3 regions of the Paenibacillus sp. HJGM_3 genome follow, and region 3 is predicted to be linked to each of the others. Evidence: riboswitches for the same ligand, from Rfam matches in the RefSeq annotation. Region 3 holds a riboswitch; each other region holds the start of a gene.
The links. Region 3 has a riboswitch for cyclic di-AMP ahead of ACI5FR_RS15790 (KamA family radical SAM protein). Riboswitches for the same ligand answer to the same signal wherever they lie in the genome.
Positions count from the first base shown of each region.

Region 1: it holds a riboswitch for cyclic di-AMP, as region 3 does, so the genes downstream of both, ACI5FR_RS01805 (hypothetical protein) here and ACI5FR_RS15790 (KamA family radical SAM protein) in region 3, are expected to answer to the same signal.
Region 2: it holds a riboswitch for cyclic di-AMP, as region 3 does, so the genes downstream of both, ACI5FR_RS17190 (TrkH family potassium uptake protein) here and ACI5FR_RS15790 (KamA family radical SAM protein) in region 3, are expected to answer to the same signal.

Region 1 is NZ_JBJGED010000001.1:410,876-421,523, reverse strand. Features, by position in the region: gene mutY (A/G-specific adenine glycosylase) at 1-573, shown strand, start outside; gene ACI5FR_RS01815 (hypothetical protein) at 652-819, opposite strand; gene ACI5FR_RS01810 (superoxide dismutase) at 1,032-1,640, opposite strand; cyclic di-AMP (ydaO/yuaA leader) riboswitch at 2,016-2,212, shown strand; gene ACI5FR_RS01805 (hypothetical protein) at 2,326-2,739, shown strand; gene ACI5FR_RS01800 (aldehyde dehydrogenase family protein) at 3,141-4,589, opposite strand; gene ACI5FR_RS01795 (creatininase family protein) at 4,713-5,507, opposite strand; gene ACI5FR_RS01790 (U32 family peptidase) at 5,619-6,548, shown strand; gene ACI5FR_RS01785 (Gfo/Idh/MocA family protein) at 6,594-7,628, shown strand; gene ACI5FR_RS01780 (amidohydrolase family protein) at 7,625-8,362, shown strand; gene ACI5FR_RS01775 (amidohydrolase family protein) at 8,377-9,129, shown strand; gene ACI5FR_RS01770 (mandelate racemase/muconate lactonizing enzyme family protein) at 9,161-10,279, shown strand; gene ACI5FR_RS01765 (DUF4432 family protein) at 10,386-10,648, shown strand, end outside.
Region 2 is NZ_JBJGED010000015.1:1,341-11,988, reverse strand. Features, by position in the region: gene dnaI (primosomal protein DnaI) at 1-139, shown strand, start outside; gene ACI5FR_RS17215 (HesB/IscA family protein) at 286-588, shown strand; gene ACI5FR_RS17210 (YqzM family protein) at 737-871, opposite strand; gene trxA (thioredoxin) at 1,158-1,508, shown strand; gene uvrC (excinuclease ABC subunit UvrC) at 1,601-3,667, shown strand; gene ACI5FR_RS17195 (CPBP family intramembrane glutamic endopeptidase) at 3,624-5,267, opposite strand; cyclic di-AMP (ydaO/yuaA leader) riboswitch at 5,553-5,700, shown strand; gene ACI5FR_RS17190 (TrkH family potassium uptake protein) at 5,786-7,126, shown strand; gene ACI5FR_RS17185 (potassium channel family protein) at 7,142-7,813, shown strand; gene ACI5FR_RS17180 (cation:proton antiporter) at 7,845-9,086, shown strand; gene ACI5FR_RS17175 (hypothetical protein) at 9,198-10,043, shown strand; gene ACI5FR_RS17170 (M55 family metallopeptidase) at 10,132-10,648, shown strand, end outside.
Region 3 is NZ_JBJGED010000013.1:32,087-42,734, forward strand. Features, by position in the region: gene tyrS (tyrosine--tRNA ligase) at 1-745, shown strand, start outside; gene glnH (glutamine ABC transporter substrate-binding protein GlnH) at 1,002-1,805, shown strand; gene ACI5FR_RS15775 (amino acid ABC transporter permease) at 1,851-2,525, shown strand; gene ACI5FR_RS15780 (amino acid ABC transporter ATP-binding protein) at 2,528-3,250, shown strand; gene glnA (type I glutamate--ammonia ligase) at 3,294-4,616, shown strand; cyclic di-AMP (ydaO/yuaA leader) riboswitch at 4,718-4,858, shown strand; gene ACI5FR_RS15790 (KamA family radical SAM protein) at 4,967-6,181, shown strand; gene ACI5FR_RS15795 (ABC transporter ATP-binding protein) at 6,309-8,084, shown strand; gene ACI5FR_RS15800 (hypothetical protein) at 8,101-8,418, shown strand; gene ACI5FR_RS15805 (aspartate/glutamate racemase family protein) at 8,415-9,101, shown strand; gene ACI5FR_RS15810 (metallophosphoesterase family protein) at 9,084-9,962, opposite strand; gene ACI5FR_RS15815 (SIMPL domain-containing protein) at 10,220-10,648, opposite strand, start outside.

The DNA of each region.
Region 1 (10,648 bases), on a different contig from region 3:
GCGTTCGTGGAAGGCACCGGCGCGCATAGCGGCCGGTTCCTCATTCGCCAGCGGCCGCAGGACGGCTTGCTGGCGCGCATGTGGGAACTCCCGCACGTAGCGGGAGTTCAGGCGCCTGCGGCGCTGGCCGCGGCCGGTGGGCCGGCCGCGGGCGGCGCGGGCAAGCGCCGCCGGCGGAGCTCGGCGGCGGCGGACGCCGGCGCAGGCACCGGTGCGGATGCGCTCGCGGCTGGCGGCGGCGAGCTCGCGCTGTTCGCGCCGCTCGGCGCGGAGGCGCCTGCGGGCGCGCCGCCCGCGCGCCGCGACGCCGAGCTGCTGCGCGGCGAGCTGGCGGAGCGGCTCGGCCTGCGCGTCGAGCCGGGCGAGTGGCTGATGGCGGCGGAGCACACCTTCAGCCACATCCAGTGGCAGCTGGACGTGTACCGCTGCCGGTTCGAGGGGTTCGTGGAGGGCGGCGAGAGAGTCGGGGACACGGAGGCGTCCCATTGGCAATGGATTGACGCCTCTGACATGGATCGGTTCGCGTTCCCGAATGTGTTCCTCCGTATTATCCGCGAGCTGCAGCCGAAGTAGGCCCGTCCGAATACGATACACCAAAAAGGCGTTCGAGATCGGCACATCCGTGCTCCTCTCGAACGCCTTTTTGGGATGCTACGCGCTGACTCGGGTCCGGCACTTTTTGCACACCTTCAGCTTCTGGCCGTCTTGCTGCGTCCGGGTGTAGAGCAGCTTGATGCGTGTCGAGCCGCAAACCGGGCATGTGCCTCGGGCCCGAGCGGGCAGTTTCCAGAGCGCTTTCCCACGATTGTTTTTGGACATCGGCGGTTCGTCCCTCCGTCATGATCGGCATTCGCTGCATTATATTCAGGACGGGGCCGAAACAGTACGACGGGAGCAGACGGGCGTATAAGTCCCGGTGCTGTAGAGTAGAAAATCTACCTTGGAGCACGGGAAGAGGCGGATCGCGGTGCTGAACGGCACACAAAAAACGCCCGGTCCCCCAAAGGAACCGGACGTCCGTTAACTTCCACTTACTTAGCCGCTTCGTAACGCTTGCCCACTTCGGCCCAGTTCACTACGTTCCAGAACGCAGCGATGTAGTCCGGGCGCTTGTTTTGGTATTTCAGGTAGTAAGCATGCTCCCACACGTCCATCCCGAGGATTGGCGTAGCGCCTTCCATAATCGGGCTGTCTTGGTTCGGGGTGCTGCTGACGACGAGCTTGCCGCCCTTCACGCTCAACCAAGCCCAGCCGCTGCCGAAGCGAGTCGTGCCGGCTTTCGCGAAATCTTCCTTGAACTTCTCGAAGCCGCCCAGCTCGCTGTTGATTGCGTCCGCCAGCGCGCCTGTCGGAGCGCCGCCGCCGTTAGGGCCGATAACTTCCCAGAACAAGCTGTGGTTCGCGTGGCCGCCGCCATTGTTGCGAACTGCGGTACGGATCGATTCCGGTACGCTGTTCAGGTCGGCGATCAGGTCTTCGATGCTCTTCGCTTGGAGGTCCGCATGGCCTTCCAATGCAGCGTTCAAGTTCGTCACGTAAGTGTTGTGGTGACGATCGTGGTGGATCATCATCGTTTGCTCGTCGATATGAGGCTCCAGTGCGTTGTTGGCGTAAGGAAGCGGTGGTAATTGATGTGCCATTCGTGAATCCCTCCTAATAGATATGTATCTCGTACTCCCTTATTATCCCTGATTCGGGACCATAAATCAACATCTTCAACATTTATGTTTCGAAAGTATCGGATGCCAAAAATCACCGTTTACTAGTATGGCTGGCCGGCTTTTTATTATGCATTACCCCGATTTCGCAACATTCAAACCTAGGGCGTGCATTTTCTGAAAATATCCATGAAAATAGAAGATATAGCGAGCAGCATAGAGCATGCGCCCGATCCGCCATGGTTTGGTCAAATGAAAAGTCCGGCAATGCCGTTTTCAATAGACGTGTAATCTTTACAGGCCGCTCCGGCAGGCGTAAGATACAATTCAAGATTCCTGATGCGCAGTCTGCCTGCCATCGGACAATCGCTGAAGCTTCTGCGGAACGCAGAGGCGCGGGGGAACCAATACGCGGTGCATCGGTGTGAGAGCCGACAGGCACGGCATGGGGTGAATCCTGATGCGTTGGAGCGCAAGCTCCACAGCATCGGGTAGGGCGACTCTCACCGCCCGAATCCGGCAGCTAACCTCGTAAGCGTCAGGAGAGAGGATGATGAAGCTTGTGATCGACGACGTCGGCTGCAGGGCTTAGGCCTCTGCGGTTATTTGTTTTGTCCGTTGTTGAAAAAGGAAAAAGCCGGATTTCATATAAAGGAGACAAGGAAGCATGGAACCCTCTATAGAGCGCATCGTGGTGGCAGCGCCGAATAAAGCGGGGGAAGCCTTCGTCGGCGAGCTCCTGCGGGCGCGCATTCCGTTCGCTGTGATCGTCAATAACCGGGTCGAGCTGAACAAAGTTCGAGAGCTGGGGGCCACGGAGTGCATCGAGCTCGACACCGTGGACCAAACGACGTGGCTGCTGCCGGAGTTTCCGGTGGGCCGGGTATTCCTGTTCGAGACGAGCCAGACGCTGACTTGCCGCTATATTCAGATATGCCGGGCCTGGACGGTCCACCCGATCTACGTCATCACCCATTCCGTACACCCGAGGCTGATCTATAAAAGCTTGGGTGCGGCGTACGTCCTTCATACGAATACAAACGATGTTTCTTTTTTGATGGAATCGATTCGGGAGAAGTAGGGAAAGCTCCAGTTTGAATTTGCCAACTTGCAAGTGGACTGGCGAGCCGGGAACGTGCTCTAGTTCCAGTTTGCCAAATTGGATCATGTTTTAAGAGTAGTGCTCCCGGATTGTCCTCCATTAAGCAGGCAAAATCGAATTACACGTGTCCAAACCTGTTCGACTCCTGCTCTAATTCTGCAAAATCGACTTGAATGGGCGAGGGAGCGAAGGCAACAGTATGACTGGAAACTGTGAAGCGGATGACGGGTTAGCATATAGGGGAATCGGAGATCTGGTCCTGAGCGGAAGGGATAGTGGAACAAAGAGATAGAAGAGCCATGCAGGTTATACGAGTCAGTCCGCTAAAGGAAAGGACCTCAACCCACTCAGCAGTGGGATTTGAGGTCCTTTTCGTTTTATTACACAGAAGCAGGCCGATCCATATACACCGTCTTGACTTGGGTGAAAAACTCTCGAGCCGACTTACCCTGCTCCCGGGAGTTGGAGCTCGACTCTTTCATCCCGCCGAACGGGACGTGCGGCTCGGCGCCGGCCGTCTCCGAGTTCACGTGCACGATGCCACACTCGACCTCTTCGACATAGCGCAGCGCTTTGCCCAGGTCGCGCGTGAAGACGGAGGAGCTTAGGCCGAAGGAGCTGCCGTTCACGAGCTGCAGCGCCTCGTCCATGCTCGCCGCAGGGACGACCGCGACGACCGGGCCGAAAATCTCCTCCGTCGCAAGGCGGCTCCCCGGGTTCACCCCGGCGAACACCGTAGGCGCGACGTAGTAGCCGGAAGGATCCAGCGCTTCGCCGCCCGTGACGAGTCGCGCGCCTTCCTCCTGGCCGAGACGGATGTAGTCGAGTACGGTCTTTTGCTGGTCGGCGGAAGCGAGCGGGCCCATGTACGTGGCGGAGTCGAGCGGATCGCCGACCTGCAGCCCGCGGCAGCGCTCGGCGAGCGCCTCGGTGAAGGCGTCGAGCAGCGGAGCCTCGACGATGACGCGGCTCGTCGCCGTGCACTTCTGGCCCGTGGAGCGCATCGCGCCGCGGATCGTCATCTCGACGGCGAGCTCGAGGTCGGCGTCGGCCAGCACGACGACGGCGTTCTTGCCGCCCATCTCGAGCTGGTACTTCGCCCCGCGCGTCGCGCAGGCGATGCCGATGCCCCGGCCGACGGCGTTCGAGCCAGTGAACGAGATGCCGCGCACGGCGCGGTCCTCCGTGAGCACAGGCCCGAGCACGGAGCCGCGGCCATAGACGACGTTCAGCACGCCTTCCGGCAAGCCGGCGTCGACGAGTGCCTGCGCCAGGTGGAACGCAGTCAACGGCGTAATGTCCGCCGGCTTCCAGACGACCGCGTTGCCGTAGACGAGCGCGGGCGCGATCTTCCAGGCCGGGATGGCGATCGGGAAGTTCCACGGCGTGATGACGCCTACGACACCCAGAGGCTCGCGGCGCGTGTAGAGCAGCGTGGTCGGGTCTTGCGCTGCATACACTTCGCCGGTCTCTTGGCGTGCTTCCCCGGCGTAATAGCGCAGAATCGCGGCGGCGCGTAGCGTCTCGCCCTTCGCTTCGGGGAACGTCTTGCCCTCTTCGAGCGCCAGATCGCGGCCGATGGCGTCGGCGCGAGCGGTCAACAGCTCGGCGGCGCGATACAAAATGTCGCCGCGCGCAACGAGGCTCATGCTGCGCCACTTCGGATACGCGGACGAGGCGGCCTCCAAGGCATCCTGCAAGTCGAGCGGGTCGCTCTCAGGGAAGTGGGCGAGCACCTCCGAGGTACGGCTAGGGTTCAGGTCCGGGCGCACCCGGCCCGAGCGGGCGGCGGTCCAGCGGCCGCCGATCAAGTTATGGTATGTAGACATATGAAACGTTCGCTCCTCTCAATGTTGGGATAGCCTGCTTCCTAAAGCACGATAAAGCACGAATACATGAGTTCACTATATGGAACCTGTTGTCATAAAATCGACATTCCTGTCGATCCTAGGCTAAGGCAGCGTCGTGCGGTGAAACCGGACGAGCTCCGCCGCTACCCGGCCCGTGATCAGCTCGAGCAGCTGCTGGCCGCGCTCTGCGCTGGCAGCGCCGGCGTCGTCGCTGTAGCCGTCGATCGCTCTCCAGCTGCCGTGCCGCTGGATGAGCGTGCCGGCCGACGGGTCCTGCGGCACGGCGGGAAGCGGCCGCTTGTTCGGCAGCGGCAGCAGCTCGGTGCGCACGAGGTCCGGGCGCATGGCGAGCATGACCGAAGTCTCGAAGCCCCCTGCATGACCGGGGACGATGCCGAGCTGCGCCGCTTCGCCCTCCTGCACGATCGCGTCCCAAGCGATCGTCCAGTAGGAGGCGGCGCCGGCGACGACCGGATGCCGCAACGCCAGCTCGCGGGCGGCCAGGCGGACGCACTCTTCGTTGCCCCCGTGTGCGTTCAGAAGGAAGATGTGCCGGAAGCCGCTTGCGACCAAGGAGTCGCACAACTCATGCAGCACTTGAATCAAAGTTCCGGTAGACAAAGACATCGCACCGGGATAGATCAGATGGTGATGAGAAGCGCCGAACGTAACGACAGGCGTGACGAGGACCGGGATGTCCACGCTGGCGAGCTCGGCCGCGGCGAGGGAGACGGTGTCCGCGATAAGCGAGTCGACCATCACCGGCAAGTGGGGGCCATGCTGCTCGACGGCGGCGACCGGGACGACTACCGTCGCCTGCGGCGCCCATTCCTCGATCTCGGTGCGCGACAGCTCTTGAAAGCGGATACGGCTAGGCCTGGAAGCGGACGCGGTCATGGTGGAAATCTCCTTTACAGTGGTCTTGCTCTATATTATACTTTGACTTATTCAAGATTTGAAGTGCATTTCCGTATACGGAACTAATTAATTTTATTCGGAGGGATCACGATGCAAGAGACACGGCAATTTTTGAAAAGCATGGGTTTGCCTACCGGCGATGCGCACGATCTGCCTACTTCCGCGAAGCGGTTCCCGGACGGGGCCCAAGTTCGGATCGAAATTCCCAGCGTCGAGGGGCCGAATGCGCTTGCGGCCACGCTCGAGACGGCGAAGGAATACGGCGTGCCGATTCACCGCGTCTCCCAAGGAAGCGGGATCATGCTGCTGACCGATGCGGAGATTCGCGAAATGATGCAGCTCGCCAAAGCGAACGGCGTCGAGGTGAGCTTGTTCGTCGGGCCTCGAACGACATGGGACATCACAGCGGCGAGCCATACGGCGGCCGGAAAGGGTCAGGCGCTTCGCCATGAAGGCATGGACCAGCTCATCTATGCGATTGAGGATATCAAGCGCGGCTGCCGGCTCGGGGTGCGGGGCGTCCTGGTGGCGGATGAAGGACTTTTGCTCGTGGTGAACGAAATGAAAAAAGCAGGGGAATTGCCGGCCGACCTCGTCGTGAAAGTATCCGTCTCCATGGGTGCGGCCAATCCGGCGTCCGTACGCCAGATGGAGGCGATGGGCGCTAATACATATAACTTGCCGACGGCGCTGTCGCTCTCCCGGCTGGGGGCAATCCGGCAGGCGGTGGAGATGCCGCTCGACTTGTACGTGGAAGCGCCCGATGATTTCGGCGGCCAGATCCGGATTTACGAAATTCCGGAGATCGTACGCGTCGTCTCGCCGGTCTACATCAAGTTCGGCCTGCGTAATGCGGCTGGCGTCTACCCTAGCGGCGGACACATCGAAGCGATGGCGGTCGCGCAATGCCGGGAGAAGGTTCGCCGGGCGGCGCTTGGGCTGGACATTCTGAGACGGTACTACCCGGACGCGGTAATGTCCAAGCCGGGCGCAGCAGGACTCGCTATTCCTCATATTTAACAGAACTCCTATGTAACCTTTCGAAATAAGACGGGAGGCCGACCGATGGCTCAACCTGGAACACCGATCGGCGTAGCGATCCTAGGCTGCGGCGACATAGTAATGACTCAGCATCTGCCGACATTGATCGCCGAACGCGAGGCTCGCCTTATCGCGGTATGCGATGTGGAGGAGGCGCGCGCCCGCAAGGCGGCGGACATCAGCGGGTGCGACTATTATACGACCGACCATCGGAGAATTCTGAGTGATCCCGAGATCGCGGCTGTATTCGTCTGCACTCCGCCTTGGGTGACGCCGGCCCTGACGATGGAGGCTCTGCGGGCAGGCAAGGACGTGCTGTGCGAAAAACCGATGGCGACTTCGGTGGAGAAAGCGCTGGAGGTAGCCGCTGTAGAACGCGAGAGCGGTCAGCTGCTTCAGGTAGGCTTCACCTACCGCCACGGACCGCTGATGGACGCGCTGCAGAGCTGGATCGCGTCCGGACGTCTCGGCCGACCGCTGCAGATTCGGCTCAGCCTGTTCGATGAGGTGTGGAACCCCGAGGGCGATCCGGAGCATTACGGCCGCATCCTGAACACGCTTCGCCACGGGCCGCCGTGCCTGCATGACGGGGCGCACGCGGCCGACCACCTGGCGTTTCTGACCGGCGCTTCTCCGGTAAGGGTGACCGCGCAGGGACTCAAGACTCGTCCCGAATTTCCGTCGCCGAACTACAACTCGGCCAACATCGCATTCGACAACGGGGATCAGGCGAAGCTGGAGGTGGGCTGGTTCCTGCCGCATTTTCCGAAGGGCGAGTATCAGATTTTGGGGCCGAACGGCATGGCATATCTCGATAGGAGCAACGCCGAAGCCGTTCTGGTGACGGATTCGATTACGGAGCGGGTCCAGCTGTCGGAGGACCGGATCCGGTCCTGCTTCCGGGCGCAACTGGCCAAGTTTCTGGCCTGCATCCGCGAGCGGCGGACGCCCGTGCCGGGCAGTCGGGAAGGGATCGCGAGCCTGCGTCTGACGCAAGCGATCGCCGATGCGATGGCGGCCGATGCTCCGATCACGATGGAGCGGGAGGAACGAGCATGATTATAGATGCGCATGTGCAAATAGGCCAGGGACGCTACCATTCTGTCGATCCCGGCGAATTGATCGAACAGATGGACCGCAGCGGCATCGACCAGGCGTTAGTCAGCCCGGTGGACCGTGAGATGGCGGTGTATAACCGCGAAGGCAACGACCGGGTGCTCGCGCTCACCCGGCAATATGCAGGGCGCTACCTTGCTTATGCGACGGCCAATCCATGGTATGGGGACGCAGCGGTAGCCGAGCTCGATCGCGCTCTAGGGGAAGGGGCTGCGGCCGTGAAACTGCATCCGCCTCTGCAAGGGTTCATGATTTTGGAGAGCCTCGTGCATCCGCTCATCGAGGTGGCCGCGCGCTACCAGGTGCCGGTCTACATGCATACCGGCACGCCGGCTTATGCGCTGCCTCTGCAGCTGGCGGAGCTGGCGCTTGAGTATCCGGAGGTTCCTTTCATAATGGGCAAGAACGGCAAGACGGATTTCTGGATCGACGCCATGCCGGCATTCGAGACGGCTCCCAATCTGTTCGGTGATACCGCCCATGACTTCCCTGAACGGGGCATGCGCCGCATGACGCAAGTGATCGGCACGGATCGGATGATCTTTTCCAGCAATCACCCGGTCTCGCGAATGGGGCTGGAAGTGGACAAGGTACGCGACCTGCAGGTGACGGAGGAACAGCGCGCGGCCGTGCTAGGCGGCAATCTGCAGAAGCTGCTGCAGGCGAGACGCGGTTAAGGAGGCTTACGACAATGAAGGTCGATTTTCACGTACACCAGCCTGCCCGGAGCCGGGAGGGGACGTATCCTTACTCCGCGGCGGATTATATTGCGTTTATGGATCGGCACGGCATCGACATCAGCGTCATGCTGACGATCGACGGGTTCTGGTACGACGCGCATGCCTGCAACGATTATCTGGCCGAGTGGTGTGCGCCGCATGCCGACCGGCTCGTCGCTTATTGCACGGTAGACCCGCGCAAGGACGATGCCGCCGAAGAGGTCGAGCGGTGTGTGACCCGGTATGGAATGCGGGGCGTCAAATTCCACAACTGGCTCCAGGGCTTCAGCCCTCTGGAGAGCTTCATGGCTCCTGTGTGCGAGCGGGCGGCTGCCCTGGGAATTCCGCTTTTCTTCCACGACGGCACGCCTCCTTATTCCTCTTCGCTGCAAATCGCACATCTCGCTGTCCGTCACCCGAATCTGAAGATCGTACTCGGTCATGGAGGGCTGCACGATCTATGGCCGGAGGCGATCGCAGCTGGGAAGCGGCACCGCAACGTGTATCTGTGCATGTGCGCGACGCCGCCGTTCGCGATGGAGCAAATCGTGGGCAACGTACCGCTCGACCAGATCTTGTTCGGCACCGACGGCGGCCTATTCCACGTGCCGGAGCAGCCGTTCGTCGACTATCGCTTCCGCGAGTTCGAGGCGCTGGATATTCCGGTAAAGGCCAAGCGGCAAATCCTGGGGGCGAATGCACTGAGGCTGTTAGGCCGGGCCTAACCGTTCCCGGCAACCACATGGAGGTACGAGTATGAAAATTACATCGATCGAAACGATCCCCGTGCAGGTCCCCATTCATCCGGAGCGCGCCATCCGCTCGGGACGGGGCAGCCACTTGGTGTCGCCGTTCCTGCTCGTGAAGGTGCATACGGATGAAGGCGTAACCGGACTGGGCGAGGTGAGCTGCACGCCGGGCTGGAGCGGGGAGGACCAAGTGACCGCGGCCCACTTTATCCATCAGTTCCTGGGGCCGCTCCTCATCGGCGAGAGCCCGCTGAATATCGAGACGCTGACGCAAAAGGTGCAGAAGCGGATCGCGCACAACATGTTCACGAAGGCGGCGCTGGAGATGGCGCTGTGGGACATTCTCGGCAAAGTGGCGGGCATTCCGGTGTATCGGCTGCTCGGCGGTCCCGTCAGGGAATTCGTGCCGACGAAGTTCTCGATTACCGGCGTTGAGCCGGAGCGGGCGGCTGAGATCGGGGCTTGGGCCGTGGAGCAAGGCTTCCGCAAAATGAAGGTCAAGGTCGGCACCGGTCCCGACAAGGATGTGGCGCGGGTTCGCGCGGTGCGCGACGCCGTCGGGCCCGACATCCGGCTCGGCGTCGACGCGAACGGCGGCTGGACGTCGACGCGGGAAGCGATTCAGACGATTCGCCGGCTCGCCGAATCGGACATTTACTTCGCCGAGCAGCCGGTGCCGGCGCTCGACATGACTTGGCTGGCGGACGTCCGCAGCCAAGTGGCGGTGCCGGTCATCGCGGACGAGAGCCTGTACACGCTGCAGGACGCGATGGGTCTCGTGCGGGCCGGTGCGGCCGACGTGCTCTCGATCTATGTCGGCAAGGGCGGCGGCATCGGACCGGCCCGCAAGGTGGCGGCGGTCGCCGAGGCCGCAGGGATCACGTGCACTGTAGGCAGCAACCTGGAGCTCGGGGTAGCGAGCGCGGCTATGATCCATCTCGCGATGGCGACCCCCGGCATCGGCGCCGAAGAGTACCCGTGCGACATCCTAGGGCCGTTCTTCTACGCCGACCTGCTGCTCGCCGATCCGCTGCCGATTCAGGGCGGCGCGGCACGGCCTCTCGAGCGGCCGGGGCTTGGCGTGGAGCTGGATGAGGAGAAGGTGGAGCATTACCGGGTTCGGTAGATTACCGGTCCGGTCCGGTAGATTCCCGCCTCCTTCTGCCTTCCATATGGCTGTCCGCGTTGTCGGTTTGTCGCGTTGTAAGGCAATGTTTACAATTAAGCGGCCCATGTTTACTATTTTCGAGCTCCTTCAAGTGAAAATGGCCCTACTTTCCCTAACTAACCGATGCGGAGATGCGGAAACTCCGAGAGGAGGCGTGGACAGCATGTACCACCCGAGAGGGCGTGAAGCCCGGATCAGCTGCGATTACACATACAAGGGGCACCGCGTGGCCGTGCTGGAGAACGAGCTGCTGGCCGTCACCCTCCTGCTCGACCAGGGCGGCAGCATCGTCGAGTTTCGCTACAAGCCGCTCGACGTCGACGTGAT
Region 2 (10,648 bases), on a different contig from region 3:
CGAGCAGCACTTCAGCTTCACGAGCCGCGACGGCGAGGAGGAGTTCAAGGGGCAGCGTATTATGGACCGGATTCGTCCGTTCGTGAGCGTCATCACGGTGGGTGGCTACAACAAGCGGGGAGCGGGAAAAACGCTGTAGACGTTTTTCGCGCTGTGTCGGCCCGTTCTGCGGTTGCGTTCAGGTTGCGTTCAGGCTTCGCTTCCCTTACAATGAAGGTGCCACAGGGTAGCCAAGCCCTACGAGTGCGTCACTTAATTATGAGGGATCCAAAGGAGATGTTCGGGATGGACGTAAAAATTACGCGCAACGCCGCTAAAGTCTTGCTGCAGGAGCTGGAGAAGGAAGAGAATAAGGACCTGAAGCTTCGCGTGCTGGTCACCCACAAGCATGGCGATCATGCCCACTATGGCCTCGATCTGGACCAGCCGGGGGAAGGCGACGAAGTCGTGTCCACCGACAAAGGCATCGACGTGATCGTCGCGAAGGACGAGCCGCTGCTCGACGGTGTGAAGATCGATTACTTGTACGGCAAGGAAGAGGGCTTCATGATCTTCAATCCTAGCCAAGGCAACCACGGGGACCATTAATCGGTCTTACATATGTTACGACATGGAGGAGCCATCCGAGCGGGTGGCTTCGTTTTTTGGGTTCTATCGGGGGAGCTGGGCCACCAGCCAACACAAAAAGAGCCACCCGAGGGTGGCCCTGTCTGTTCTGTTCGTCGAGAGTCGGCTCTTATATGTACAGCTTAATAATCGTAGCCGCAAGCGCCATTAAAAAGAAAAATCCGAAGGTCACACCCAGCCCGATGCCTACATCCAGGAAATCGTTGCTAGGTTCTTCGTTGACGTGAAGTCTGGGGTCATTCATACAAGTATGCCTCCTACACCCTTTTCCTTATGCGTTCAGTATACCCAAGGTGCGCCTGCCTTGTAAAGCTCAAGAAAGTGACAATTGTGCAACAATTGCAGAACTTTCTCGATACCGATCGCTAACTTTTCCTAGTATGCACCTTCATACATCCCCTCATGCACCCTGAATTATACAGCCGCCCGGGCTCATGATCAACCTCGAGTTGAGGCACACTTTACATGTTGACCAAAATTGATTAATATTACAGCATACCCGTACTTACATTTTATAAGTCGGACTTGGCATTTACCCAAAGCGCTTAAGGAGGACATCCAATATGGCAATCGTCAGCGTATCTGACCAATCGTTCAAATCCGAAGTTGAAGGCGGCGGAACCGTCCTTGTAGATTTTTGGGCCCCTTGGTGCGGCCCTTGCAAAATGATCGCTCCGGTACTGGAAGAGCTCGACCAGGAAATCGGCAGCCAGCTCAAAATCGCGAAAGTAAACGTCGATGACAACCCGGAATCGGCCGCTCGCTTCGGCGTAATGAGCATTCCTACCTTGATCGTGTTCAAGGATGGGCAGCCGGTTGACAAAGTGGTGGGCTTCAAGCCGAAGGACGCGCTGAAGAGCGTGGTAGGCCGCCATATGTAAGCTTGGTCCTCATGGGGGCTGGGAGCAAAGAGAAGGCTCTTTTTCGGCTAGCTGAAAAAGAGCCTTTTATTTCTTGGTGGAGGGGAACGTAAGTGAAGGACGACCGCAAGGCGGTGCAGACCGCAATCCGCAACAAGCTGGCGCTCCTGCCGGCGCAGCCGGGCTGTTATCTCATGAAGAACAAGGACGGCGTCATCATCTACGTCGGCAAGGCGAAAGTGCTGAAGAACCGCGTGCGGTCCTACTTCATGGGCAGCCACGACGCCAAGACGCAGCGGCTGGTCGCGGACATATGCGATTTCGAATATATCGTGACGTCGAGCAACGTGGAAGCGCTCATTCTGGAGCTGAACTTGATCAAGCAGCATCAGCCCCGCTATAACGTGCTCCTGAAGGACGACAAGACGTTTCCGTATATCAAAATTACGAATGAGACGCATCCGAGATTAGAGGTTACTAGGAAGGTGTTGAAGGATAAAGGCAAATATTTCGGCCCTTATCCGAACGCGTTCGCGGCGCAAGAGACGAAAAAGCTGCTCGACCGAATGTTCCCGCTGCGCAAGTGCAAGACACTGCCGGAACGGGTATGCCTGTATTATCACCTGGGGCAATGTCTCGCACCGTGCGAGTTCGATGTGTCCCAAGCGGAGAACGATAAGCTCGTCCAGCAGATTACGAAATTCCTGAACGGCGGGCATGAGCAGATTAAGGATGAGTTGACCGAAAAAATGCAGACCGCGGCCGAGGAGCTGAACTTCGAACGGGCGAAAGAGCTGCGCGACCTCATTCACAGCATCGACGCCCTGATGGAGAAGCAGAAAATCACGATGGCCGACCGGACCGACCGGGACGTATTCGGCTACGCGGTGGACAAGGGCTGGATGTGCGTGCAGATTTTGTACATCCGTCAGGGTAAGCTGATCGAACGGAAGACGTCGACGTTCCCGTACTATAGCGACGCGTACGACGACTTCATCTCGTTCGTCACGCAATATTACGGCGACAACCCGGCGTTGCCGCGGGAGATTTTCCTGCCGGTCGAGACGATCGAAGCCCCGGCGGCTGACAAGGGCATGCCGGCTGGAGAAGCTGCCGCCGCGAAGGAAGCGTCGGTGTCGGCGGCGGCCTTGGTGGCGGCTATCTCCGCCGAGTCGGCGGAGAGCGACCTACAGGCCGACGCCGACCACACGGCCGACGCAGCGGATGTAGCCGACGTCGGTGGCGTCGATACTGCTGCCGCCGTCGCGGCCGGGGAGGCATCCGCCGAAGCGCCGTCCGCCGCCACCGTAGCCAGCCGCGACGCGCGCGAGGCGCTCGAGAGCTGGCTGAAGGTGAAGGTGGTGCAGCCGCAGCGCGGGCTGAAGAAGCAGCTCGTCGGGATGGCGATGGAGAACGCCCGGGTCGGGCTGGAGGAGAAGTTCCGTCTCATCGAACGGGATGAAGGCCGGACGGTCAAAGCGGTCGAGAACCTCGGCCAATGGCTCGGTACCGAAGCGATCCGACGCATCGAGGCGTTCGACAACTCGAACATCCAGGGCACCGATCCGGTGTCCGCCATGGTTGTCTTCGTCGACGGCAAGCCGGACCGCAAGGAATACCGCAAGTTCAAGGTGAAAACCGTCCGAGGACCGGACGACTACGAGACGATGCGGGAAGTGATCCGCCGCCGCTACGAGCGGGTGCTGAAGGAGAGCTTGCCGCTGCCCGACCTCGTCGTCGTCGACGGCGGCAGAGGGCAAATCTCGGCCGCCTTGGACGTGCTAGAGAACGAACTGGGCCTCTATATCCCGGTGTGCGGCCTCGTGAAGGACGAGAAGCACAAGACGGCGCAGCTCATGATGGGGGATCCGGCGGAAGTCATACCGCTCCCGCGCGACAGCCAGGAATTTTATTTGCTGCAGCGTATCCAGGACGAGGTGCACCGCTTCGCGATCACCTTCCACCGGGAGACGCGGGCCAAATCCATGGTCGCCTCCCGGCTCGATTCGATCCCGGGTATAGGCGAGAAGCGGCGCAAGGCGCTGCTCAAGCATTTCGGATCGATCAAAAAAATCGGAGAAGCGACCATCGAAGAGCTCCGGTCGCTCGGAATCGGCGAGAAGCTGGCCGTCGACATCAAGAAGGCGTTGCAGGGGGAAGAGTCGACCCCGACGACTTGAGCCGGGCGCCGCGACGACGGTGCCACCACCAGATCGCGCCGGCTACCAGCGCCGGCGAGGCCAGGTAGACGATGCCGGCGAGCGCCAGCCCGGCATCCGAACCGCCGATGAGCGGCAGCGCCATCAGCGTGCTGTCAATGACGGCGTGGGCGAAGAGCGCCGTCAGGAAGCCGTACTTCAGCATGGCATAGCCGAACAGGAGCCCAAGCAGCGTAACCTCGATCAGCCGCGTATACACCGGATAGATCGGATACAGCGTGTGGTTGAACGCCCAGATCAGGCTCGGCGCGAGCACGGCGATGAACTTATGCCGAATCAGACGATGGAAGAAGGCGACGCCGAATAATCGGTAGATCGCCTCTTCGGATATCGCCGCAGCCCAGGCCATGAGCGGGAACAAGCCCGGGTGCAGCAAGTTGTAGTACGAGCTGCTCGGGTCGTTCACCGACCACATGCCGAACCCCGCCTGCGCGATCCACAGCATGACGCCCTGCAGGCCGAGCATGAACAAGGCGAGCCCGTAGCCGCGTCCCATCGAGCGCAGCGTCTCCCGGCCGAACTCGGTTTCCCCCCAGCGAGGCCAGGCGGCGCCATCGTACACCCGCCACATGGTCGTCCCTGCGGTGAGAGACAAGTACGTAACCAAGCCCAAGGCAGCCGCGAACAGGGTCGAGATGATCGATAGCGCGATCGCTGTCGCATGACCGCTGAACGGATCCGGGCTTTCGGAGAAGCCGAGCGCTTGCATCGCCGGCAGCTGGTTCCAGTTGTTCAGGGCGTACAGCCCCACGAACACCAGGGCGAGCAGAACCCCTCGGCGGAACGCCGTCACCTTGCGCAGCCGGATCGCATAATAGATCGCGCCTAACGCCATGATAGCGGTCAGGATCAAATTCCAGCGCGACATGCCGCCGGAGGCCGATTCCTGTCGGTCCAGCCAAGCCTTGTAGGCGTCAGGCGCTTGAAAGCCCGCATGGTAGGCGGTTACCTCTAGTCCGCGCACTTCCACCTCGCGCTCCAGTACGGCGTCTCCTATGCGCTCTCCCGGGATTGTGAACACATAGCGGTAAGGATGCTTCGAATCCGGCCCTCGCACGGTGTATGATTGCGGCAGTAACGCATTTTGCCTCAAATAAGTTTCCGCGATCCGTTGTCCCTCTTCCTTGGCCGGGGCCGAACCGACCGCTTGCCTGCGCCAACCGGCCACGGCGCCCTTTTCCATCTCGATGTCCACCAAGTAACGAGCGCCGGAGCTATTCTCCATCTCCACCTGCCAATATTCAACCGGATACAGCGTCCGGTAGCGTTCGGCATAAGCCGGTGCGAGCTTTTCTTTGGTTAAATAGCCGCTCAGCACGGTATCAACCTGGAACGAGACCGGGCCGACGATACGGAAAGGGGAAGTTCCGCCGGTCTGCTGCTTCACCCACGCTTCTGCGGCCGCGGCAGCCGCCTGCTTCGTCAGAGCGCGGTCGGTTTCGACCGAGAGCTTGGTGCCGTCTCGTCCGTTAGCGACAGGCAGCCAATTGGTGGCGACGAACAGAGCGAGGCCGATCACAGCCAAAGCGATCCAGCGATAACGGTTTACGAATATGCGCATACAAGAGCTCCTTTTTAAGACCGCTTCCGAAAAATTTTGAAACTTGGATAAACTTGGTCGGGGATTCGTAATTAAAAGTTAGCACACCTCGCCGGGAAAACCAACTTTCCCTCCTCACCTCTATTATTATGGCTAAAACGAAAGAAACCGCTCAATAGTTCAGGCTAGTCGATGAAAAGAATGCTCTGGCCTCGCCAATTCCTGAGTGTTAACGCTTTCCGAGCGCTATTTCGGCCCAAAAAGACTTTGTACTACGCTGGGAAGAGGACTATAATACGAATCAATTGAACAAAAAAGCCGAATTTCCAAGGGAAAACGGGGGAACCATTTAAGTAGGGGTGAATTTTGCCAGCGATGCTCGGCATCGTCAGCGAATAGGGTGGCCTGCCACCCGAATCCGTCAGCTAACCTCGTAGGCTATGACAGGGAACCAGACCGCAAGGGCATTGGGCTTCCGATGCCTTTTTTCTGCTGCCTTCCTCCCGTTTTTCCCAGGATACAATTGAGGTGACCCCAGCTTGAGTGTAACGAAAAAGTTTCTCCAACTTACGCCTCCGCAAATTTTGGCGCTTGGTTTTGCGGGGATCATCCTGTTAGGCGGGGTCTTGCTGTCCCTTCCGATATCTTCTTCCAGCGGACTAGGCCTGGACTTTATCGATGCCCTCTTCACTTCTACATCGGCGACATGCGTGACGGGACTCGTCGTCGTGGATACGGGCACTTATTTCAGCGTATTCGGTCAAGTTGTCATTATGATCCTAATCCAGGTCGGTGGACTCGGCTTCATGACGATGGCGACGCTGATCGCGCTCGTGCTCCGCAAAAGAATCTCCCTGAAGGAAAGGCTTATCCTGCAGGAAGCGATGAACCAAGGGAGCATGGAGGGCATCGTACGTCTCATTCGCAAGGTGCTGGTGTATTCCCTCACGATCGAATTGACGGCTGCGCTTCTGTATGCGATCCGCTGGTCGTTCGATATGAGTGTCGGCAAGGCGGTGTACTTCGGGATCTTCCACGCAGTCGCCATGTTCAACAACGCCGGATTCGATATTTTCGGCGGGTTCCGCAGCTTGACGATGTATGTGGATGATCCGATCGTGAATCTGGTGACGATGCTGCTCATTATTTTGGGCGGGCTCGGGTTTATCGTCATCTCGGATGCGATTGAGTACCCCAAAACTCGCAAACTATCGCTGCACTCGAAGGTCGTGCTGTCCGCCACATCGTTCCTGATCGTGATCGGCGCGATTGTCGTGTATGTGTTCGAATATACGAATCCGGCTACGCTGGGTCCGCTGGATTGGACGGGCAAAATTTGGGGCGCCTTCTTCCAATCGGTTACCCCGCGTACGGCTGGAGCCAATACGATCGATATTGTCGGGATGAGGCAGGCGACGCAATTTTTCACGATCATCCTTATGTTCATCGGTGCATCGCCGGGTTCGACGGGGGGCGGGATCAAGACGACGACCTTCACTACCTTGATCGGGGCCGTGATCGCCATGATCCGCGGGAAGGAAGACATCGTGTTGTTCCATTACCGGCTCGCGAAGGACCGCATCTACAAGGCCATCACGTTGACCATTGTTGCGTTGTCCCTGCTCGTGTTCGTGTCGATGGTGCTGTCTACCACGGAGGATCACAACTTCCTGATGATATTGTTCGAGGTAACTTCCGCCTTCGGTACGGTTGGGCTCACCATGGGACTTACGCCCGACTTGACGGTGTTCGGCAAAATACTGATCATGCTTACGATGTTCGCGGGTCGACTCGGGCCCTTGACGCTCGCTTATGCGCTTGGACCTAAGGCGGAGAAAGAGCTGTACCGGCACCCGGAAGGCAAAATTATTATCGGTTAGGGGAAATGAGTAACAATGAAATTAAAACAATTCGCAGTCATCGGGCTCGGCCGCTTCGGCTCCAGTGTGGGGGCGGAATTGATCCAGCAAGGCTTCGAGGTCATGGGGATCGACAAAAACGAAGAGGTCGTAGACGAAATGTCGGATAAGCTGACGCATGTCGTGGCCGCCGACTGTACGGACGAGGAGACGCTGAAGGCGCTTGGCATCCGCAACTTCGACTGCGTTATCGTGGCGATCGGCGACGATATCCAGTCCAGCATCCTGACGACGATCCTGCTGAAGGACTTGGGGGTGCAGACGGTCGTGGCCAAGGCGCTGTCCGACCTGCACGGCAAAGTGTTGGAGCGGATCGGTGTGGACCGCGTCATTTTCCCGGAGCGGGAGATGGGTATCCGCGTCGCGCACCAGCTGACCTCGCCGAACCTGCTCGATTATATCGAATTGTCGAAGGATTATACGATTGCCGAGCTGTCCGTGCCGAAGTGCTTGAACGGCCGGTCGCTAAAGGACTTGGATCCTCGCGCCAGACACGGCTGTAGCGTAGTGGCAATCAACAAGAAGGGCGGCGTCATCATCGCCCCGAACGCGTCGGACGTGCTGAACGAGAAGGACGTTATGGTCATCATCGGCACGAACAAACAGATCGAACAGTTCGAGAACGAACTGGAGACGGCCAAAAAGTAGCGGAATTTTGCGATCAAGGGGTTGAGCTTGCATGGAGCAGGATACAGGAATCGTGATCGAGCATGTGCTGCTGCTCCTCGTGCTGATCTTCGGCCTGGGCATGGTGTCGGGGAAACTCGCTTCGGCGCTGCGCATCCCGGATGTCGCCATGTTCCTGGTGGCGGGGATCGTCGTGGGACAAGGCTTTCATCTAGTGAATGAACCGTCCACCTCGTTCACCAATCAATTCATCCTCACCTTGGGCTCGGTCCTCATCCTGTTCGATGGGGGGCGCAATATCCGCTTGTCGGGGCTGCGCAAGGTGTGGGTCACCCTATCGCTGCTAAGCGTGCCCGGCGTGTTGATCACGGCCGGGCTCGTCGGCTTGACGGCGCATTATGCCCTGGACTTGCCTATACCGTATGCGCTGCTGCTCGGCGCGATCATCAGCTCGACCGATCCGGCTACGATCATTCCGGTCTTCCGGCAAGTTCGCATCCGGGAGAAAATCCGCGAGACGGTGGAGAGCGAGTCGGCGTTCAACGATGCGACCGGCTCGATCTTGACGTTCTCGATCATCGCCTACATCCTGGGTACCGAAGAAGTGTCATTCGCCGGCGCCAGCCTCGATTTTGTCATCTCGGCGGCCGGAGGTATCGTGCTCGGCGTGGCGTTGGCGTTGATCGCCGTATACTTGGTTGCCCATTCCCGGATCGGCACGCTGCGGGAGTATACGACGATCGCGATGCTGACAGTCGCCATAGCCGCGTACTTGCTCGGCGAGATGCTAGGCGTCAGCGGATTCATGGCCACCTTCACTGCCGGGCTCATCTGGGGCAACAGCTCGCAATTCGGCCTTCGGATGGAGGACAAGCATCACGAGATGGCACACTTCACCGACAACGTGACGGCGCTGATGCGGATGCTGATTTTCATTCTGCTAGGCAGTCAGGTCGACTTCGCCCATGTGTACGAGTATTTGTGGCCGAGCCTGGGTGTCATGGTCGTGTTCATGTTCGTCGCGCGTCCGCTGACGGTGTTCCTCTGCGCGCTTCCGGACAGGCGAGCCGAATGGACTTGGCGGGAGCTGCTGTTCATGTGCTGGGTGCGGGAGACCGGGGTAATCCCGGCGGCATTGTCGGGCATGGTCGCCGGGCTCGGCATCGCACATACGGACGCGATCGCGTCGGTGACGTTCCTGGCGATCCTGCTCACGATTCTCGTCCAGGCGAGCACGACCGCATACGTGGGTCGCAAGCTGGGGCTGGAGGAGAAGGCGGGAGCGCGAGGTTGAGCGGTTGTGTCGCGTTAGAAGGATGCTCGTACCAAGTTAACAATATCCCCTTGTAGGGAGGGCCATGGAGAGGTAGGATGGGAGTATCTTAGCATTCGGGAGGTCCGGCCCATGTCTATTATTCGCATGCCAACAGGGTATTACCGTCAGCACGATGCCGATTTCACGCAGGAGGTGCCGGCCGAAGGCTTCGGAGGCTGGGAGAAGGCGGAGCTCGACTTCGACACCGCGCGTTCCGCTATCGTCGTGATGCACGCGGCTGATTGCGGCACGCGGGAGCAGGCGCCCGGGCGATATCGCTCGGTAGAATACTTGACACGCTCCAATACCATCGCCGAGACCGTGTTCCCTGCTCTGCTGCGGGGCGTGCGGGAGGCGGGGTTGCGCGTAATTCACCTGCCGTTTCCGGGCGGCTACTACCAGGAGCTGCCGGGCTACAAGGAGACGGTGGCGATCACGGAGCGGCGCCGGCAGTCGATCGTACCGGCGTCTCCGCAGCCGCAGTCTCGGCTAGCGAATCCCGAGGAATCGGTGCGCGCCCGCCTGCAGCGGTTCCGGCGCGACCACGTATTCCCGGGCCGGCACAACGCGGAAGCGAACGCCTTTGCACCGCCGTTCCGGTTCTACGCGCAGGCCGAGCCGCTCCCGCACGAGCCGGTCGCCGAGAACGAGGCGCAGCTCTTCGCCTTATGCGAGCATTATGGCATCGAGCACCTCGTCTACGCAGGCTTCGCCATCGACGGCTGTCTGCTCACTTCCTCGGGCGGGATGCTCGATATGGCGCGTCGCGGCTTGATGTGCTCCGCGATCCGGGAGGCGGTGACCGCAATCGAGACCAAGGAGAGCGCCCGGAACGAGACGGCCAAGGAAATCGCGTTGTGGCGGGTCTCGATCGCTTTCGGCTTCGTCTACGGGTTGGACGACTTTCTGCTAGCGCTTCGTTCGGATCGGACATAGAGTTGATTTTTTGACAAGTTATCGTCTCGCCGGAGTGGTTTACCAAACGATGGCTTCACGTTATAGTGAAGACGGGAGGTGTTGGCAGGTGAAGGTGTACATACTGACCGACATGGAAGGGATCAGCCTGGTCTACCATTGGAACCAGGTCAAGCAAGGGCATCCGTTCTACGAACGGTACCGGTCGATTCAGGCCCGAGAAGTAAACGCTGCCATTGAGGGAGCGCTTGAGGCTGGGGCTACCGAGATCGTTGTGAATGATGGGCACGGGTCCGAGGACTACAATTTGCTGTGGGAGGAGCTGCATCCGAGCATCTACCTGGAACGGCCGGCTTCCAGCCGCAGCATCCTTCCTTCGCTCGACAGCTCGTTTCACTCGATGCTGTTCGTGGGGTATCATGCCATGGAAGGCACGCCGGCTGCGGTCATGCCGCACACACAGAGCTCGGAGAACTGGCAAGCGTACCGGGTGAACGGCCAGGTATACGGCGAGATCGGGCAAATGTCGCTGATCGCGGGCGGCGAGTCGGTGCCGGTCGCGTACATCAGCGGCGATCGGGCCGCGGTCGAGGAGGCGCGCGGCCTGTTGGGCGACGATCTGCCCG
Region 3 (10,648 bases):
GCAGGCGTACGACTACCACAAGCTGCATGCGGAGCACAACTGCTCCTTGCAGGTGGGCGGCAGCGATCAGTGGGGCAATATCACGGCAGGGCTCGACCTGATCGGCAAGATGGGCGGCGGCGACGCCTTCGGCATGACGATGCCGCTCGTGACGAAGAGCGACGGGAAGAAGTTCGGCAAGTCCGAGTCCGGGGCCATCTGGCTCGACCGGAACAAGACGTCGGCGTACCAGTTCTATCAGTTCTGGATCAATACCGACGACAACGATGTGATCAAGTTCCTGAAGTACTTCACGTTCCTGTCGCGCGAAGAGATCGAAGCGCTGGAGACCGAGCTGGCCGAGCGGCCGGAGAAGCGCGTCGCCCAGCGCGAGCTCGCGCGGGAAGTGACGAAGCTCGTGCACGGACCCGAGGCGGTCGAGAGCGCCGAGAACATCACGCAGGCGCTGTTCTCCGGCGAAGTCGTACAGCTGAGCGAGAGCGAGCTGATCGAAGCGCTGCAGGACATGCCGACGACCGTGCTCCCGGGCGGGCAGGAGACCGGGCTTATCGACCTGCTGGTCGAGGCCAAGGCGGCTCCATCGCGCCGGCAGGCGAAGCAGGACATCGAGAGCGGCGCCGTCTATGTGAACGGCGAGAAGCTGACGAGCATCGACGCCGTTGTCGGCGAGGGCCAGCGGCTGCACGGCCGGTACGTCGTGCTGCGGCGAGGGAAGAAAAATTACTATTTGGTTCGCTTCGAATAAGGCTAAGCGTGAAGGCTGCCGACCCGGTGAGGGTCGGCAGTTTTTTTTCTGAATAGAATGTGTGGAAGATATAAACAAACAACTTAATTCGCATATTTGGGTTGTAGGATGCATATTGTTTTGTTATAATGCAAAAAGCACGAACGCCGCAGCGAAGATGGGTCCGTTTCTTGAATTGGAACGCGAAGAGGGCCTTGGTTGGTAGGGTCCCTTTTTGCGTTCTTTTTCAACTGAAAAAGTGAAGGAGGGAGAAAAGTTGAAAAAAACCAAATGGGTAAACGTTGGGGGTTGTCTGCTGATCGCGGCATCTGCATTGTTCTCTGCCTGCGGGAAAGCCGATGAGAAGCCGGAAGCGCAAGCCGCATCCGCGTCGGAGACGGGTAAGTTAACCGTCGGCACCGACACCAGTTTTGTCCCTTTCGAGTTCCTGAACAAGGACACCGGAAAATACGAGGGGTTCGACATCGATCTGTGGGCCGCGATCGCCGCCAAACTGAACCTGGAGTATGAGCTGAAGCCGATGGATTTCAACGGTCTCATTCCGGCACTGCAGTCGGGGAGCATAGACGCGGCTCTGGCAGGCATGACGATCAAGGAGGAGCGGAAGGAAAAGGTCGATTTCGCGGAACCGTATTACAATGCCGGCCTCCTGGTCCTGGTCCGCACCGACAACGAGGACATCAAAAGCGTGAACGACCTCAAAGGGAAAACGATCGCGACCAAGTCCGGCACCACAAGCTTCGACTACGTCAAGGCGCTTGACGGCATCAAGGAAGTCAAACCATTCCCGAACATTGACGGGGCGTACATGGAGCTGATCAACAAAGGGGTAGACGCGGTCGTTTTCGATTCTCCGAACGTGCTCTACTTCATCAAAACCAAAGGCAATGACAAAGTGAAAGCCGTCGGAGACATTCTGGAAGGACAGCAGTACGGCATCGCCTTTCCCAAAGGAAGCCCGCTAGTCGCCGAGGTGAATAAGGTGCTAGGAGAACTCAAGGACAGCGGCAAGTACGACGAGATTTACGAGAAATGGTTTGGTAAAGCGCCGTCGAAATGAGGAAGCCGTTTATTATTATGAGAAAGCAAAGGGGAGGGCGACCGGATGACAGCCAGCATTGACCTGGATTTTGCCAGTGCGATTGCCTCGCTGCCCTACCTGATGAAAGGCTTGGAGCTTACGCTGCTGATCGCGGTTTTTGGACTCATCATCGGTTTTGCCATCGGACTGCTGGCGGGTTTGGCCAGGTTATCCCGGAAACGACTGCTTCGAGTGGTGTCGACGGTATATGTCGAGGCCATTCGCGGCACACCTCTGCTGGTGCAGGCGGTGTGGCTGTTTTTCGGCTTGAACCAGCTGCTGGTGCAAACGACCGGATTTCGGATTTCCTCGGTTCAGGCGGGGATTATCGTCATCGCCGTAAATGCGGGCGCCTATATCGCCGAAATCGTGAGAGGTTCGATCCAATCGATCGACAGAGGGCAGGACGAAGCGGGCCGCTCGCTGGGTTTATCCAAGACGCAAAGCTTCGTACACATCGTATTTCCGCAAGCCTTCAAGAGGATGATTCCGCCGCTGGGCAATCAATTCATCATCAGTCTGAAGGATACGTCCCTGCTATCGATCATTGCCGTCGGCGAATTGATGCGGAACGGGCAGGAGATCGTGTCGACCGAATTTAACGCATTCGAGATTTATACGATTATCGCCGTCATGTATCTCCTCCTCACTCTCGCCATCTCCTTCATTCTGCGATCGATCGAAAGGAGGATTGGATAACGATGATTCACGTCAAAGGACTGACTAAGCGGTTCGATGAGCTTGAGGTGCTGAGCGGTGTTGACTGCGACGTCACGGAAAGCGAAGTGGTGTGCGTCATCGGTCCGTCCGGATCGGGGAAAAGCACGTTTCTGCGCTGCCTGAACCTGCTGGAGGAAATCAGCGGCGGAGAAGCGGTCGTGAATGGACACGACCTTCGTGATCCGAAAACGGACATCAATGCGCTGCGTACCGAGGTCGGGATGGTGTTTCAGCGCTTTAACCTGTTCAGCCACAAGAGCGTGATCGACAACATTATGCTGGCACCCGTCAAGGTCAGGAAATTGAAGAAGAAGGAAGCGAGCGATATCGCTTTGGTGCTGCTGGAGAAGGTAGGTCTGCAAGACAAGGCAGGCGTCTTCCCGCATCAGCTGTCCGGCGGACAAATGCAGCGGGTCGCCATCGCCCGCGCGCTCGCAATGAACCCCAAGATCATGCTGTTCGACGAGCCGACCTCCGCCCTCGACCCTGAATTGGTCGGCGAGGTGCTGAGCGTTATGAAAACGCTGGCTAGGGAGGGCATGACCATGATCGTTGTTACGCATGAAATGGGCTTTGCCCGTGAAGTGGCGGATCGAGTCGTGTTCATGGACAAGGGAAAAATCGTCGAGGAGGCCTCTCCCGACGATATGTTCAACCGTCCGCAGCACGAACGCACCCAGGAGTTTCTGAGCAAGATTCTCTAGGTTAGCACGTTTGAAAGAAAACTCGGTGTTTAAGGAGGAACGCATGAATCGAGGATTGACGAAGGAACGTCTGGCGGAGATGGAAGTCGAATACTTGCTCCTTCAATTTACCGATCTGTTCGGTGCGGCGAAACAACTCATGATTCACCGTGAGGAATGGGATACGGCAATGGAAGGGAGGATTCTGTTCGACGGGTCGTCCGTCGCGGGCTTCAGTGGTGTCGAGGAATCGGACCTGCTGCTGATACCGGACCCGCGCACCCTGCATCTCCAGCGGTGGCGGTCGGCAGAAGGGGAATGGCCTGTCGCTGCCGTTTTTTGCGACGTGTGCGACATGGAAGGTGTACCGGCGCAGGGCTGCACCAGAAGCATGCTGAGGCGCTCGCTAGAGGAAGCAGAACAATTAGGCTTCATGCTGCAGGTCGGGATCGAGGGCGAGTTCTTTCTGTTTCCGCTCGACGCCCAGGGAAACCCAACGGTAGACGTCCACGATACGGGCGGATATTGCGATGTATTCCCGTTGGACCGTGGAGAACGGACACGCATGGAGATCATGGAGGTGATGCGTAACCATGGTTTTCGCATTGAAGCCGGGCATCACGAGGTCGCGCCCGGCCAGCACGAGATCAATTTCCGGTTCGGCGACGCCCTTGAGATTGCCGATCGGTGGCAAACCTTTAAGCAAATCGTGCTCCATGTGGCGAGCCGCAACGGGTTATTTGCTTCTTTCATGCCCAAACCGTTTTCCGGCCGCAATGGCAATGCCATGCACTGCAATCTGTCCCTGCAAAGAGCGGACGGCATTAACGCCTTCTACCACCGGGATTCCGCTAGCGGGCTCAGCGAGACGGCGAACCGCTTCATCGCCGGCCTGCTCCAGCATGCGAAAGGAATGTCTGCCATAGCTAATCCTACCGTGAATTCGTATAAGCGCCTAATGCCCGGTTATGAAGCGCCGACGAACATCGCGTGGTCGCGCAGCAACCGGACGGCGACGATCCGGATTCCAGGCGCCCGGGGACCGCAAACCCGCGTAGAGTACCGGCCGCCGGATCCGACCGCGAATCCCTATTTGTTGTTCGCCGTTATGCTGAAAGCCGGCTTGGAGGGAATCCGCTGTCAAACGCCGCTGCCGCCGGAAGCCGTCGGCAACCTTTACAACAGGGATGTGGCGGATCAGGGAGCCGGCGGACTCGAGAATTATCCGCGCGACTTGAGGGCCGCCCTGGATCACATGAAGGAGGACGAGATGATCCGCGACGTCATGGGCAACCACTTGTTCGAATTTTATGTTCAGAACAAACAGGCTGAAGCGGATGCCTTCGCTGCCGAAGTGCATCCCTGGGAGATCGGAAAGTATTTGTAATTATAATTTACAAATTATTTACAGACAACTTGTACAAAAAAATAAAGTTGTCAGATGCATATTCTTTTGATAATGTAATCCTATGTAAGTTCTTTCCTAGAACTATAACCGAGCTTAATTTCCGGGTGACCGGAAAGCGGGGGAACCATTTTTTTATTGGGGCGTATCGGTCCATATGGACCGTAGGGAACCATCTATCCCGAGTCCGTCAGCTAACCTCGTCAGCTTTGGATGGGTCAGGCATTTTACGGCGGACTTCTGCTCCGCTGTCTATTGACCCGTGCGGCGGGTCTTTTTTATTGCCTGATACAGCATTGCCGGGAAAGAAATTCACAAAGAGGAGGGTTCATATGGCACAACCGAAGTACATCACCGACATCGACAAGTTAACGCATATTCCGGAGAAGGACCGCCAAAAGCTCAAAAGCATCACGGAGAAGTTCGTATTCCGAGTAAACGATTATTACCTGAACCTGATCGATTGGAACGATCCTGCCGATCCGATCCGCAAGCTGGTCATCCCTAACGAGGACGAACTCGGGGAGTACGGCCGATGGGACGCCTCGGACGAGGATACCAATTATGTGGTGCCCGGCTGCCAGCACAAGTACGGTTCTACCGCGCTCCTGATCGTGTCCGAGGTTTGCGGCGCATACTGCCGATACTGTTTCCGCAAACGCCTATTCCGCAACGACGTGAAGGAAGCCGTGTCGGATGTGGAGCCCGGCTTGCAGTATATCGCGGAGCATCCTGAGATCAGCAACGTGCTGCTAACCGGAGGCGACAGCCTGATCCTCGGCACACCAAAGTTAAGGACGATATTCGAGCGGCTGCGCGCGATCGACCACGTCAAAATCATCCGCCTCGGCTCGAAGCTCCCGGTCTTCAACCCTATGCGCATTTATGAAGACGAAGGCCTGCTGGATCTTATCCGGGAGCATTCCACACCTGAGAAACGGATCTACGTCATGGCTCACATCAACCATCCGCGCGAAATCACGGCCGAAGCGATAAAGGGATTCGAGGCGCTCCACCAGGCCGGCGCGATCGTGGTCAACCAGACGCCCGTCCTGCGCGGCATCAACGACGATCCGACGGTGCTTGGTGAGCTGCTGGATCGGCTTTCCTGGGCCGGCGTCACGCCGTACTACTTCTTCGTAAACCGGCCGGTGGCGGGCAACAAGGCGTTCGTCCTGCCATTGAAAGAGGTTTACGAGATCGTCGAGAAAGCGAAAGCCCTCACATCCGGACTAGGCAAACAGGTAAGGCTCTCGATGAGCCATACCTCGGGCAAAATCGAGATTCTGGCGATCGAGAATGGGAAAGCTTACCTGAAATACCATCAATCCCGTGACGGAGACTACGGTAAATTTATGACGCTGGATTGCCCGGACGAGGCTTCATGGTTCGACGATTTGCCCGGTAACAAAAAGTACTGGGAGAAGCCGAAGAAGAAGACCGACGCAGTCAAATCCGTCAATGCCATGCCGGAACTCCCAGCGAACATCCGAATCGTCAAAGCCGCAACCAGGGAGGGAAAGCAGCCGATATCCCAAGGTCACTAAGAGTTCATGGCGAAAAAGAAGATCCCGAGCTACCGAGAGGGATCTTCTTTTTTTGGTTAAAGGAAATCCATCGTTTCCATCGAATTCCATAAAAATGAGCAACCATAAGCCAAAGGAGCGTGAATATGTGCAGTCCAGTTCCAAACAACGCAGCGTCATTCAGCTGGTAAGGCGAAGAGGCTTCAAGCAGTTCCTTCATCTAGTCAGCCGCTTCAAGGGACTCTACATCACGGTTATCTTGCTTCAACTCGGGGTGACTGCCGCTTCACTGCTGTTCGCGGAGACGAACCGCAGGCTGTTCGATCTGGCGCCGAATATTCCGAAGGAATCCCTCTGGAATCTGCTTATCGCGTTCACCGGCTTCATTGCGCTTGGTATCGTGTGCACGCTGACCGCGCGCGTGTTCAACCAGATCGTGAATACGAATATCGTCTTTGCGATGAGAGAGATGGTACTGGGCCAGCTCACCCGGCTCTCGCTAAGCTACCATGAGAACAAGAACAGCTCCCACGCCAAAAATATTTTGTTTAACGAGCTTGAGGTGTTCAAGCACTTCATTGTGTTCGACGTGCTTCGCCTGATCTCCCTGCCGATTTCGTTCGTGTCCGTCGGACTCTATTTGATGGTCGTCCATCCGGTGCTGGGTTTGATCGCCTTAGCGGTCGGCCCTCTGCAGCTGGTCAGCAATTTGATCATCAAGGAGCGGTATAAGGATCTCGTCGCCCGGCAGCAAGAGATGGGGCGGGAGTGGTTTTTCCATATAGGGGAGACGCTCGCCGGGATGCGGGAGATCAAGATGAATCAGCTGGAGCAAGCGACCATGCGCAAGGTGAACCAAGTGTTCGGTATCAGTATCCCGTTGTGGATATCCATGGAGAAAATGTGGGCGGTCCGGGAAGCGGTGCGAGCGATTCCGGAGAAACTCGGTTTCCTGATCGGCATTACGGTAGGCGCATTCATGATGGTCAATGGGGACATCGGGGTGGGCGGTCTCGTGGCGTTCATCACGCTGCTCGACAAGGCCGCGGCTCCGTTCGCCAGTATTGTAGAGATCATTAATTCGCTTCAAAAGGTATCCGCCGGAGCGGAGAAGCTGCTGGACATCATGGAGCTGGACCCGGAGGACGACGGCAATGGGCGGGAACTGGCGACGCCGGCTCCGTCCATCTCGTTCGAAGGCGTCAGCTTTCAATATGAGGAAGGCCGAAGGGTATTGAATAACGTCAGCTTCACGATCCCGGCCGGCTCCTCGGTCGCATTCGTAGGCCCGAGCGGCGGAGGGAAGAGTACGATTGTGAAGCTGCTCTACCGATTCTATCAACCGCAGTCCGGCACCATCCGGGTAGACGGGACCGCGATTGAATCGTACCGGCTGGGCTCTTACCGGAGCAACCTGGCGGCGGTCTCGCAGGACGTATACTTGTTCGACGGGACGATCCGGGATAACATAGCGTTAGGCTCGAGAGCGGAGGCTCCGGCTGAGGCGGACATTGAACGGGCGATGGAGCTGTCTCAATCGCGTTCGTTCATTGCGCAATTGCCGGAGCAGTTGGAATCCAAGGTAGGCGAACGCGGGATTAAGCTGTCGCAGGGGCAAAAGCAGCGCATCGCCATCGCGCGGGCCGTGATGAGGAATGCCTCGGTTCTTATCCTGGATGAACCTACGTCCGCGTTGGATGTGGAGACTGAGTCCATGTTCCAGACCGACCTGAAAGAGTGGGCGTCCCAATGTACGACGATTATTATAGCTCACAGACTGTCTACGATCCGGGATGTCGACTATGTGTATTTCCTGGAGGACGGAGAGATTCGCGAACACGGGACGCCTCGGGAACTGCTGCACTCGAAGGGGCGGTTTATGGAATACTGGACCAAGCAGGAGATGAAGGAATTCGCGATTTGACAGGAGGGCAGGCAACATGGTTATGGAAGCGGAAGTACCGGGGCTGCTGAAGCTCGGCGTCGGCACGGTGATGACGGTGGCTATTCTGTTCATGCTCATCCTGTGGGTGAAGAGCCGCAACGGCGGGTTCGGCTGGATGCTCGCGCATCTCGTGCTGCTCGCCTGGGCGCTCATCGGCGTGTTCGAGGTGTTGGACACGCGGGGAGACCGGGCGGCTTCCTCGATTCACAACTCGCTCAAGCTGGCTTGGTCCGGGATCATATGGGCGGCCGGAATGGGATGCCTCCTGATCGGGGCGTTGCTGCTGCGGCCGGTTAAGGGGGATCGGAGATGAAGACAATCGCATGCTACCATGCGCATCACGCCAATATTGAGGCGATCGAGCAAGCTTTGATGGAATACGAGGTGGAGCTCGTCCACTATGTGGATCCCGGACTCGACCGCATTAAGCGGGATGCGGATTTCCGCACGGCAGAGGCGGAGCGTAAAGTCGTGGAGACGCTGAACTGGATGACCCGCTGTCATGCAGATGCGCTGTTGATCACGTGTACGTACTTCGCGGCGATGTTGAAGGAAGAGGAGCGGGTGCCGGCAAACGATGCGCTCCCGTCGATCCCGGTGATCGCGATAGACGAGCCGTTGTTCGCGGAGGCAGCTCGAGAGAACCGGTCTCTGGTGTTCGTCTTCACGAATCCGAGCACGGTTGAGGGTACGATGAAGCGGCTGTCGTCCTATGCGAAGCAGGCGGGGAGCGAGGTGCAAGCGGAGCACGATATGCTGGACGGTACGTTCGAGCTGTTCATGCGGGGGAGAACCGAAGAATATCATACGGCCGTCGCCGATGGGCTGAGCCGCCTTGTCCGACAGCGCCCGAATGCGGCGATCTATGCCGCCCAGTTGTCGATGGCCACGGCGGCGAGGCGGGTGGAGCGGACAACCGGCGTGCGGATCGGCAATCCGCTCGATGCGCTTATGAGCCGATTGGAGCAGGCGGTTCAGCTAGAGCGCCGGCGTTGAACGCCTCAATTGCTCGACAAAAGACTCGAAGTCGAACCCCGCACGAAACTCCGCTAGCCAATCGTCGGTCACATAGCTCAGAACATTCGAATCCGTGTCCAGAATGGCGAGGCTGCCAGGCTGGACTTTTTTCTCCAGCGCGTCTTCCTTCAGATCGACCAACACGCTCAAGCCCAAGTAGGTGGTATCCCCGTAGCGCCTGGGCCCGTTCATGTGGTGGTAATGGCCGGCAATCAGATAGCGCGGTCGAATCGCCTCGATCAGCTCGGTAATGAGCGTAGAGCCTTGAAGATGGCCGTGATAATTGGTCGCGATGCCATAGGGGGCGTCGTGCGTGACCAGGACGTCCAAGCTTCCGGGGGATTGCCCAAGGAGCCGTGTATAAGCGGACGGAAGGATCGATTGGGGACTATCCGAGGCCGTCTGAATGCCTCCTAGAAAACCGATCGTAACGGAGCCCAGCCGCAGGATCGTGCCGTCTGCCACGTACCGGTAAATGTCGAAGGGGTCTGCGCCGGCCACGCCTTGACTCGATTGTTGCTCTAAGCTGGTCAGCCAATCGAAGTCTTCATGATTGCCCCGAATGAAGTGAATCGGCTTCAAATGCCGGTCTCTTACATAGCGGATCGCGTCGGCCAGCTTACCCGTCGCGCGGAGCATCCGGCTGTAATCAAGCTCGGCTGCGTCGAGGCGGACATACTTTTCCTGCCGCACTTCTTCGCTTGGCTCCGGATATGCACCGAGATCGCCTACCTGAACGATGCCATCCAGCTTCACCCGATGCTTCATTTGCCAAGCGCACAGTATGGCCATCGTATGCAGCACGCGTCCGTGGATATCGCCTACGAAAGCGAGTTTCATCGGACACCTCCCGGCGTCTTGGGCTCGAACTTCAAGCAGGGGCTCCCAGAGGACGACAGCACGGTTAGGCTCGGCATCGTCTGCGTTTTGAAGCCAAACGCCTTGCAGCCCTTCGGAAATTTCGGATCCCACGTTACATAGAAATAAGAGCATTTCATACAGTCGATACGCGTAGTGTCTGCCATAAGTTCGGTTCCTTTGTCGGATTAGCCAAGATTACCTCTATTATCGCGGCATCCGCCTAAGCTGACAACCGGTCAGGCAAAAAAATACCAGACGCGCACCGTCGCCTTGACCGTCAGCTGACCCGGCTGGATCGGGGTGGTCGTTGCGGCCATCACCTTGGCGCTGTAGAATGGGATGGGCTCGGTGGATGCCGACAGCTCCTGCACCTTGTACGGTGTCGCTCCGATGCGGACTCCCATCGTGGTGGCCATCGTCTCCGCTTTGAATCGCGCAGTCCTCAGGGCCAGAGTGAGCGCCTGACTCTCATAGGCGAGCGGATTGGAGATCGAGAACGTAATACTGCGGATAATATTGGCGCCATGAGTGACTGCCTCGTTTACGATCCGCCCTGTATCGGCTACACGGTCGGCGGTTATGGTCAGCATATGGGTGACCCGGTACCCGCGAAACACTTGCTTGCCTTCCACGAAGTCGTACTGCATCTCGATGCGATATTCGCT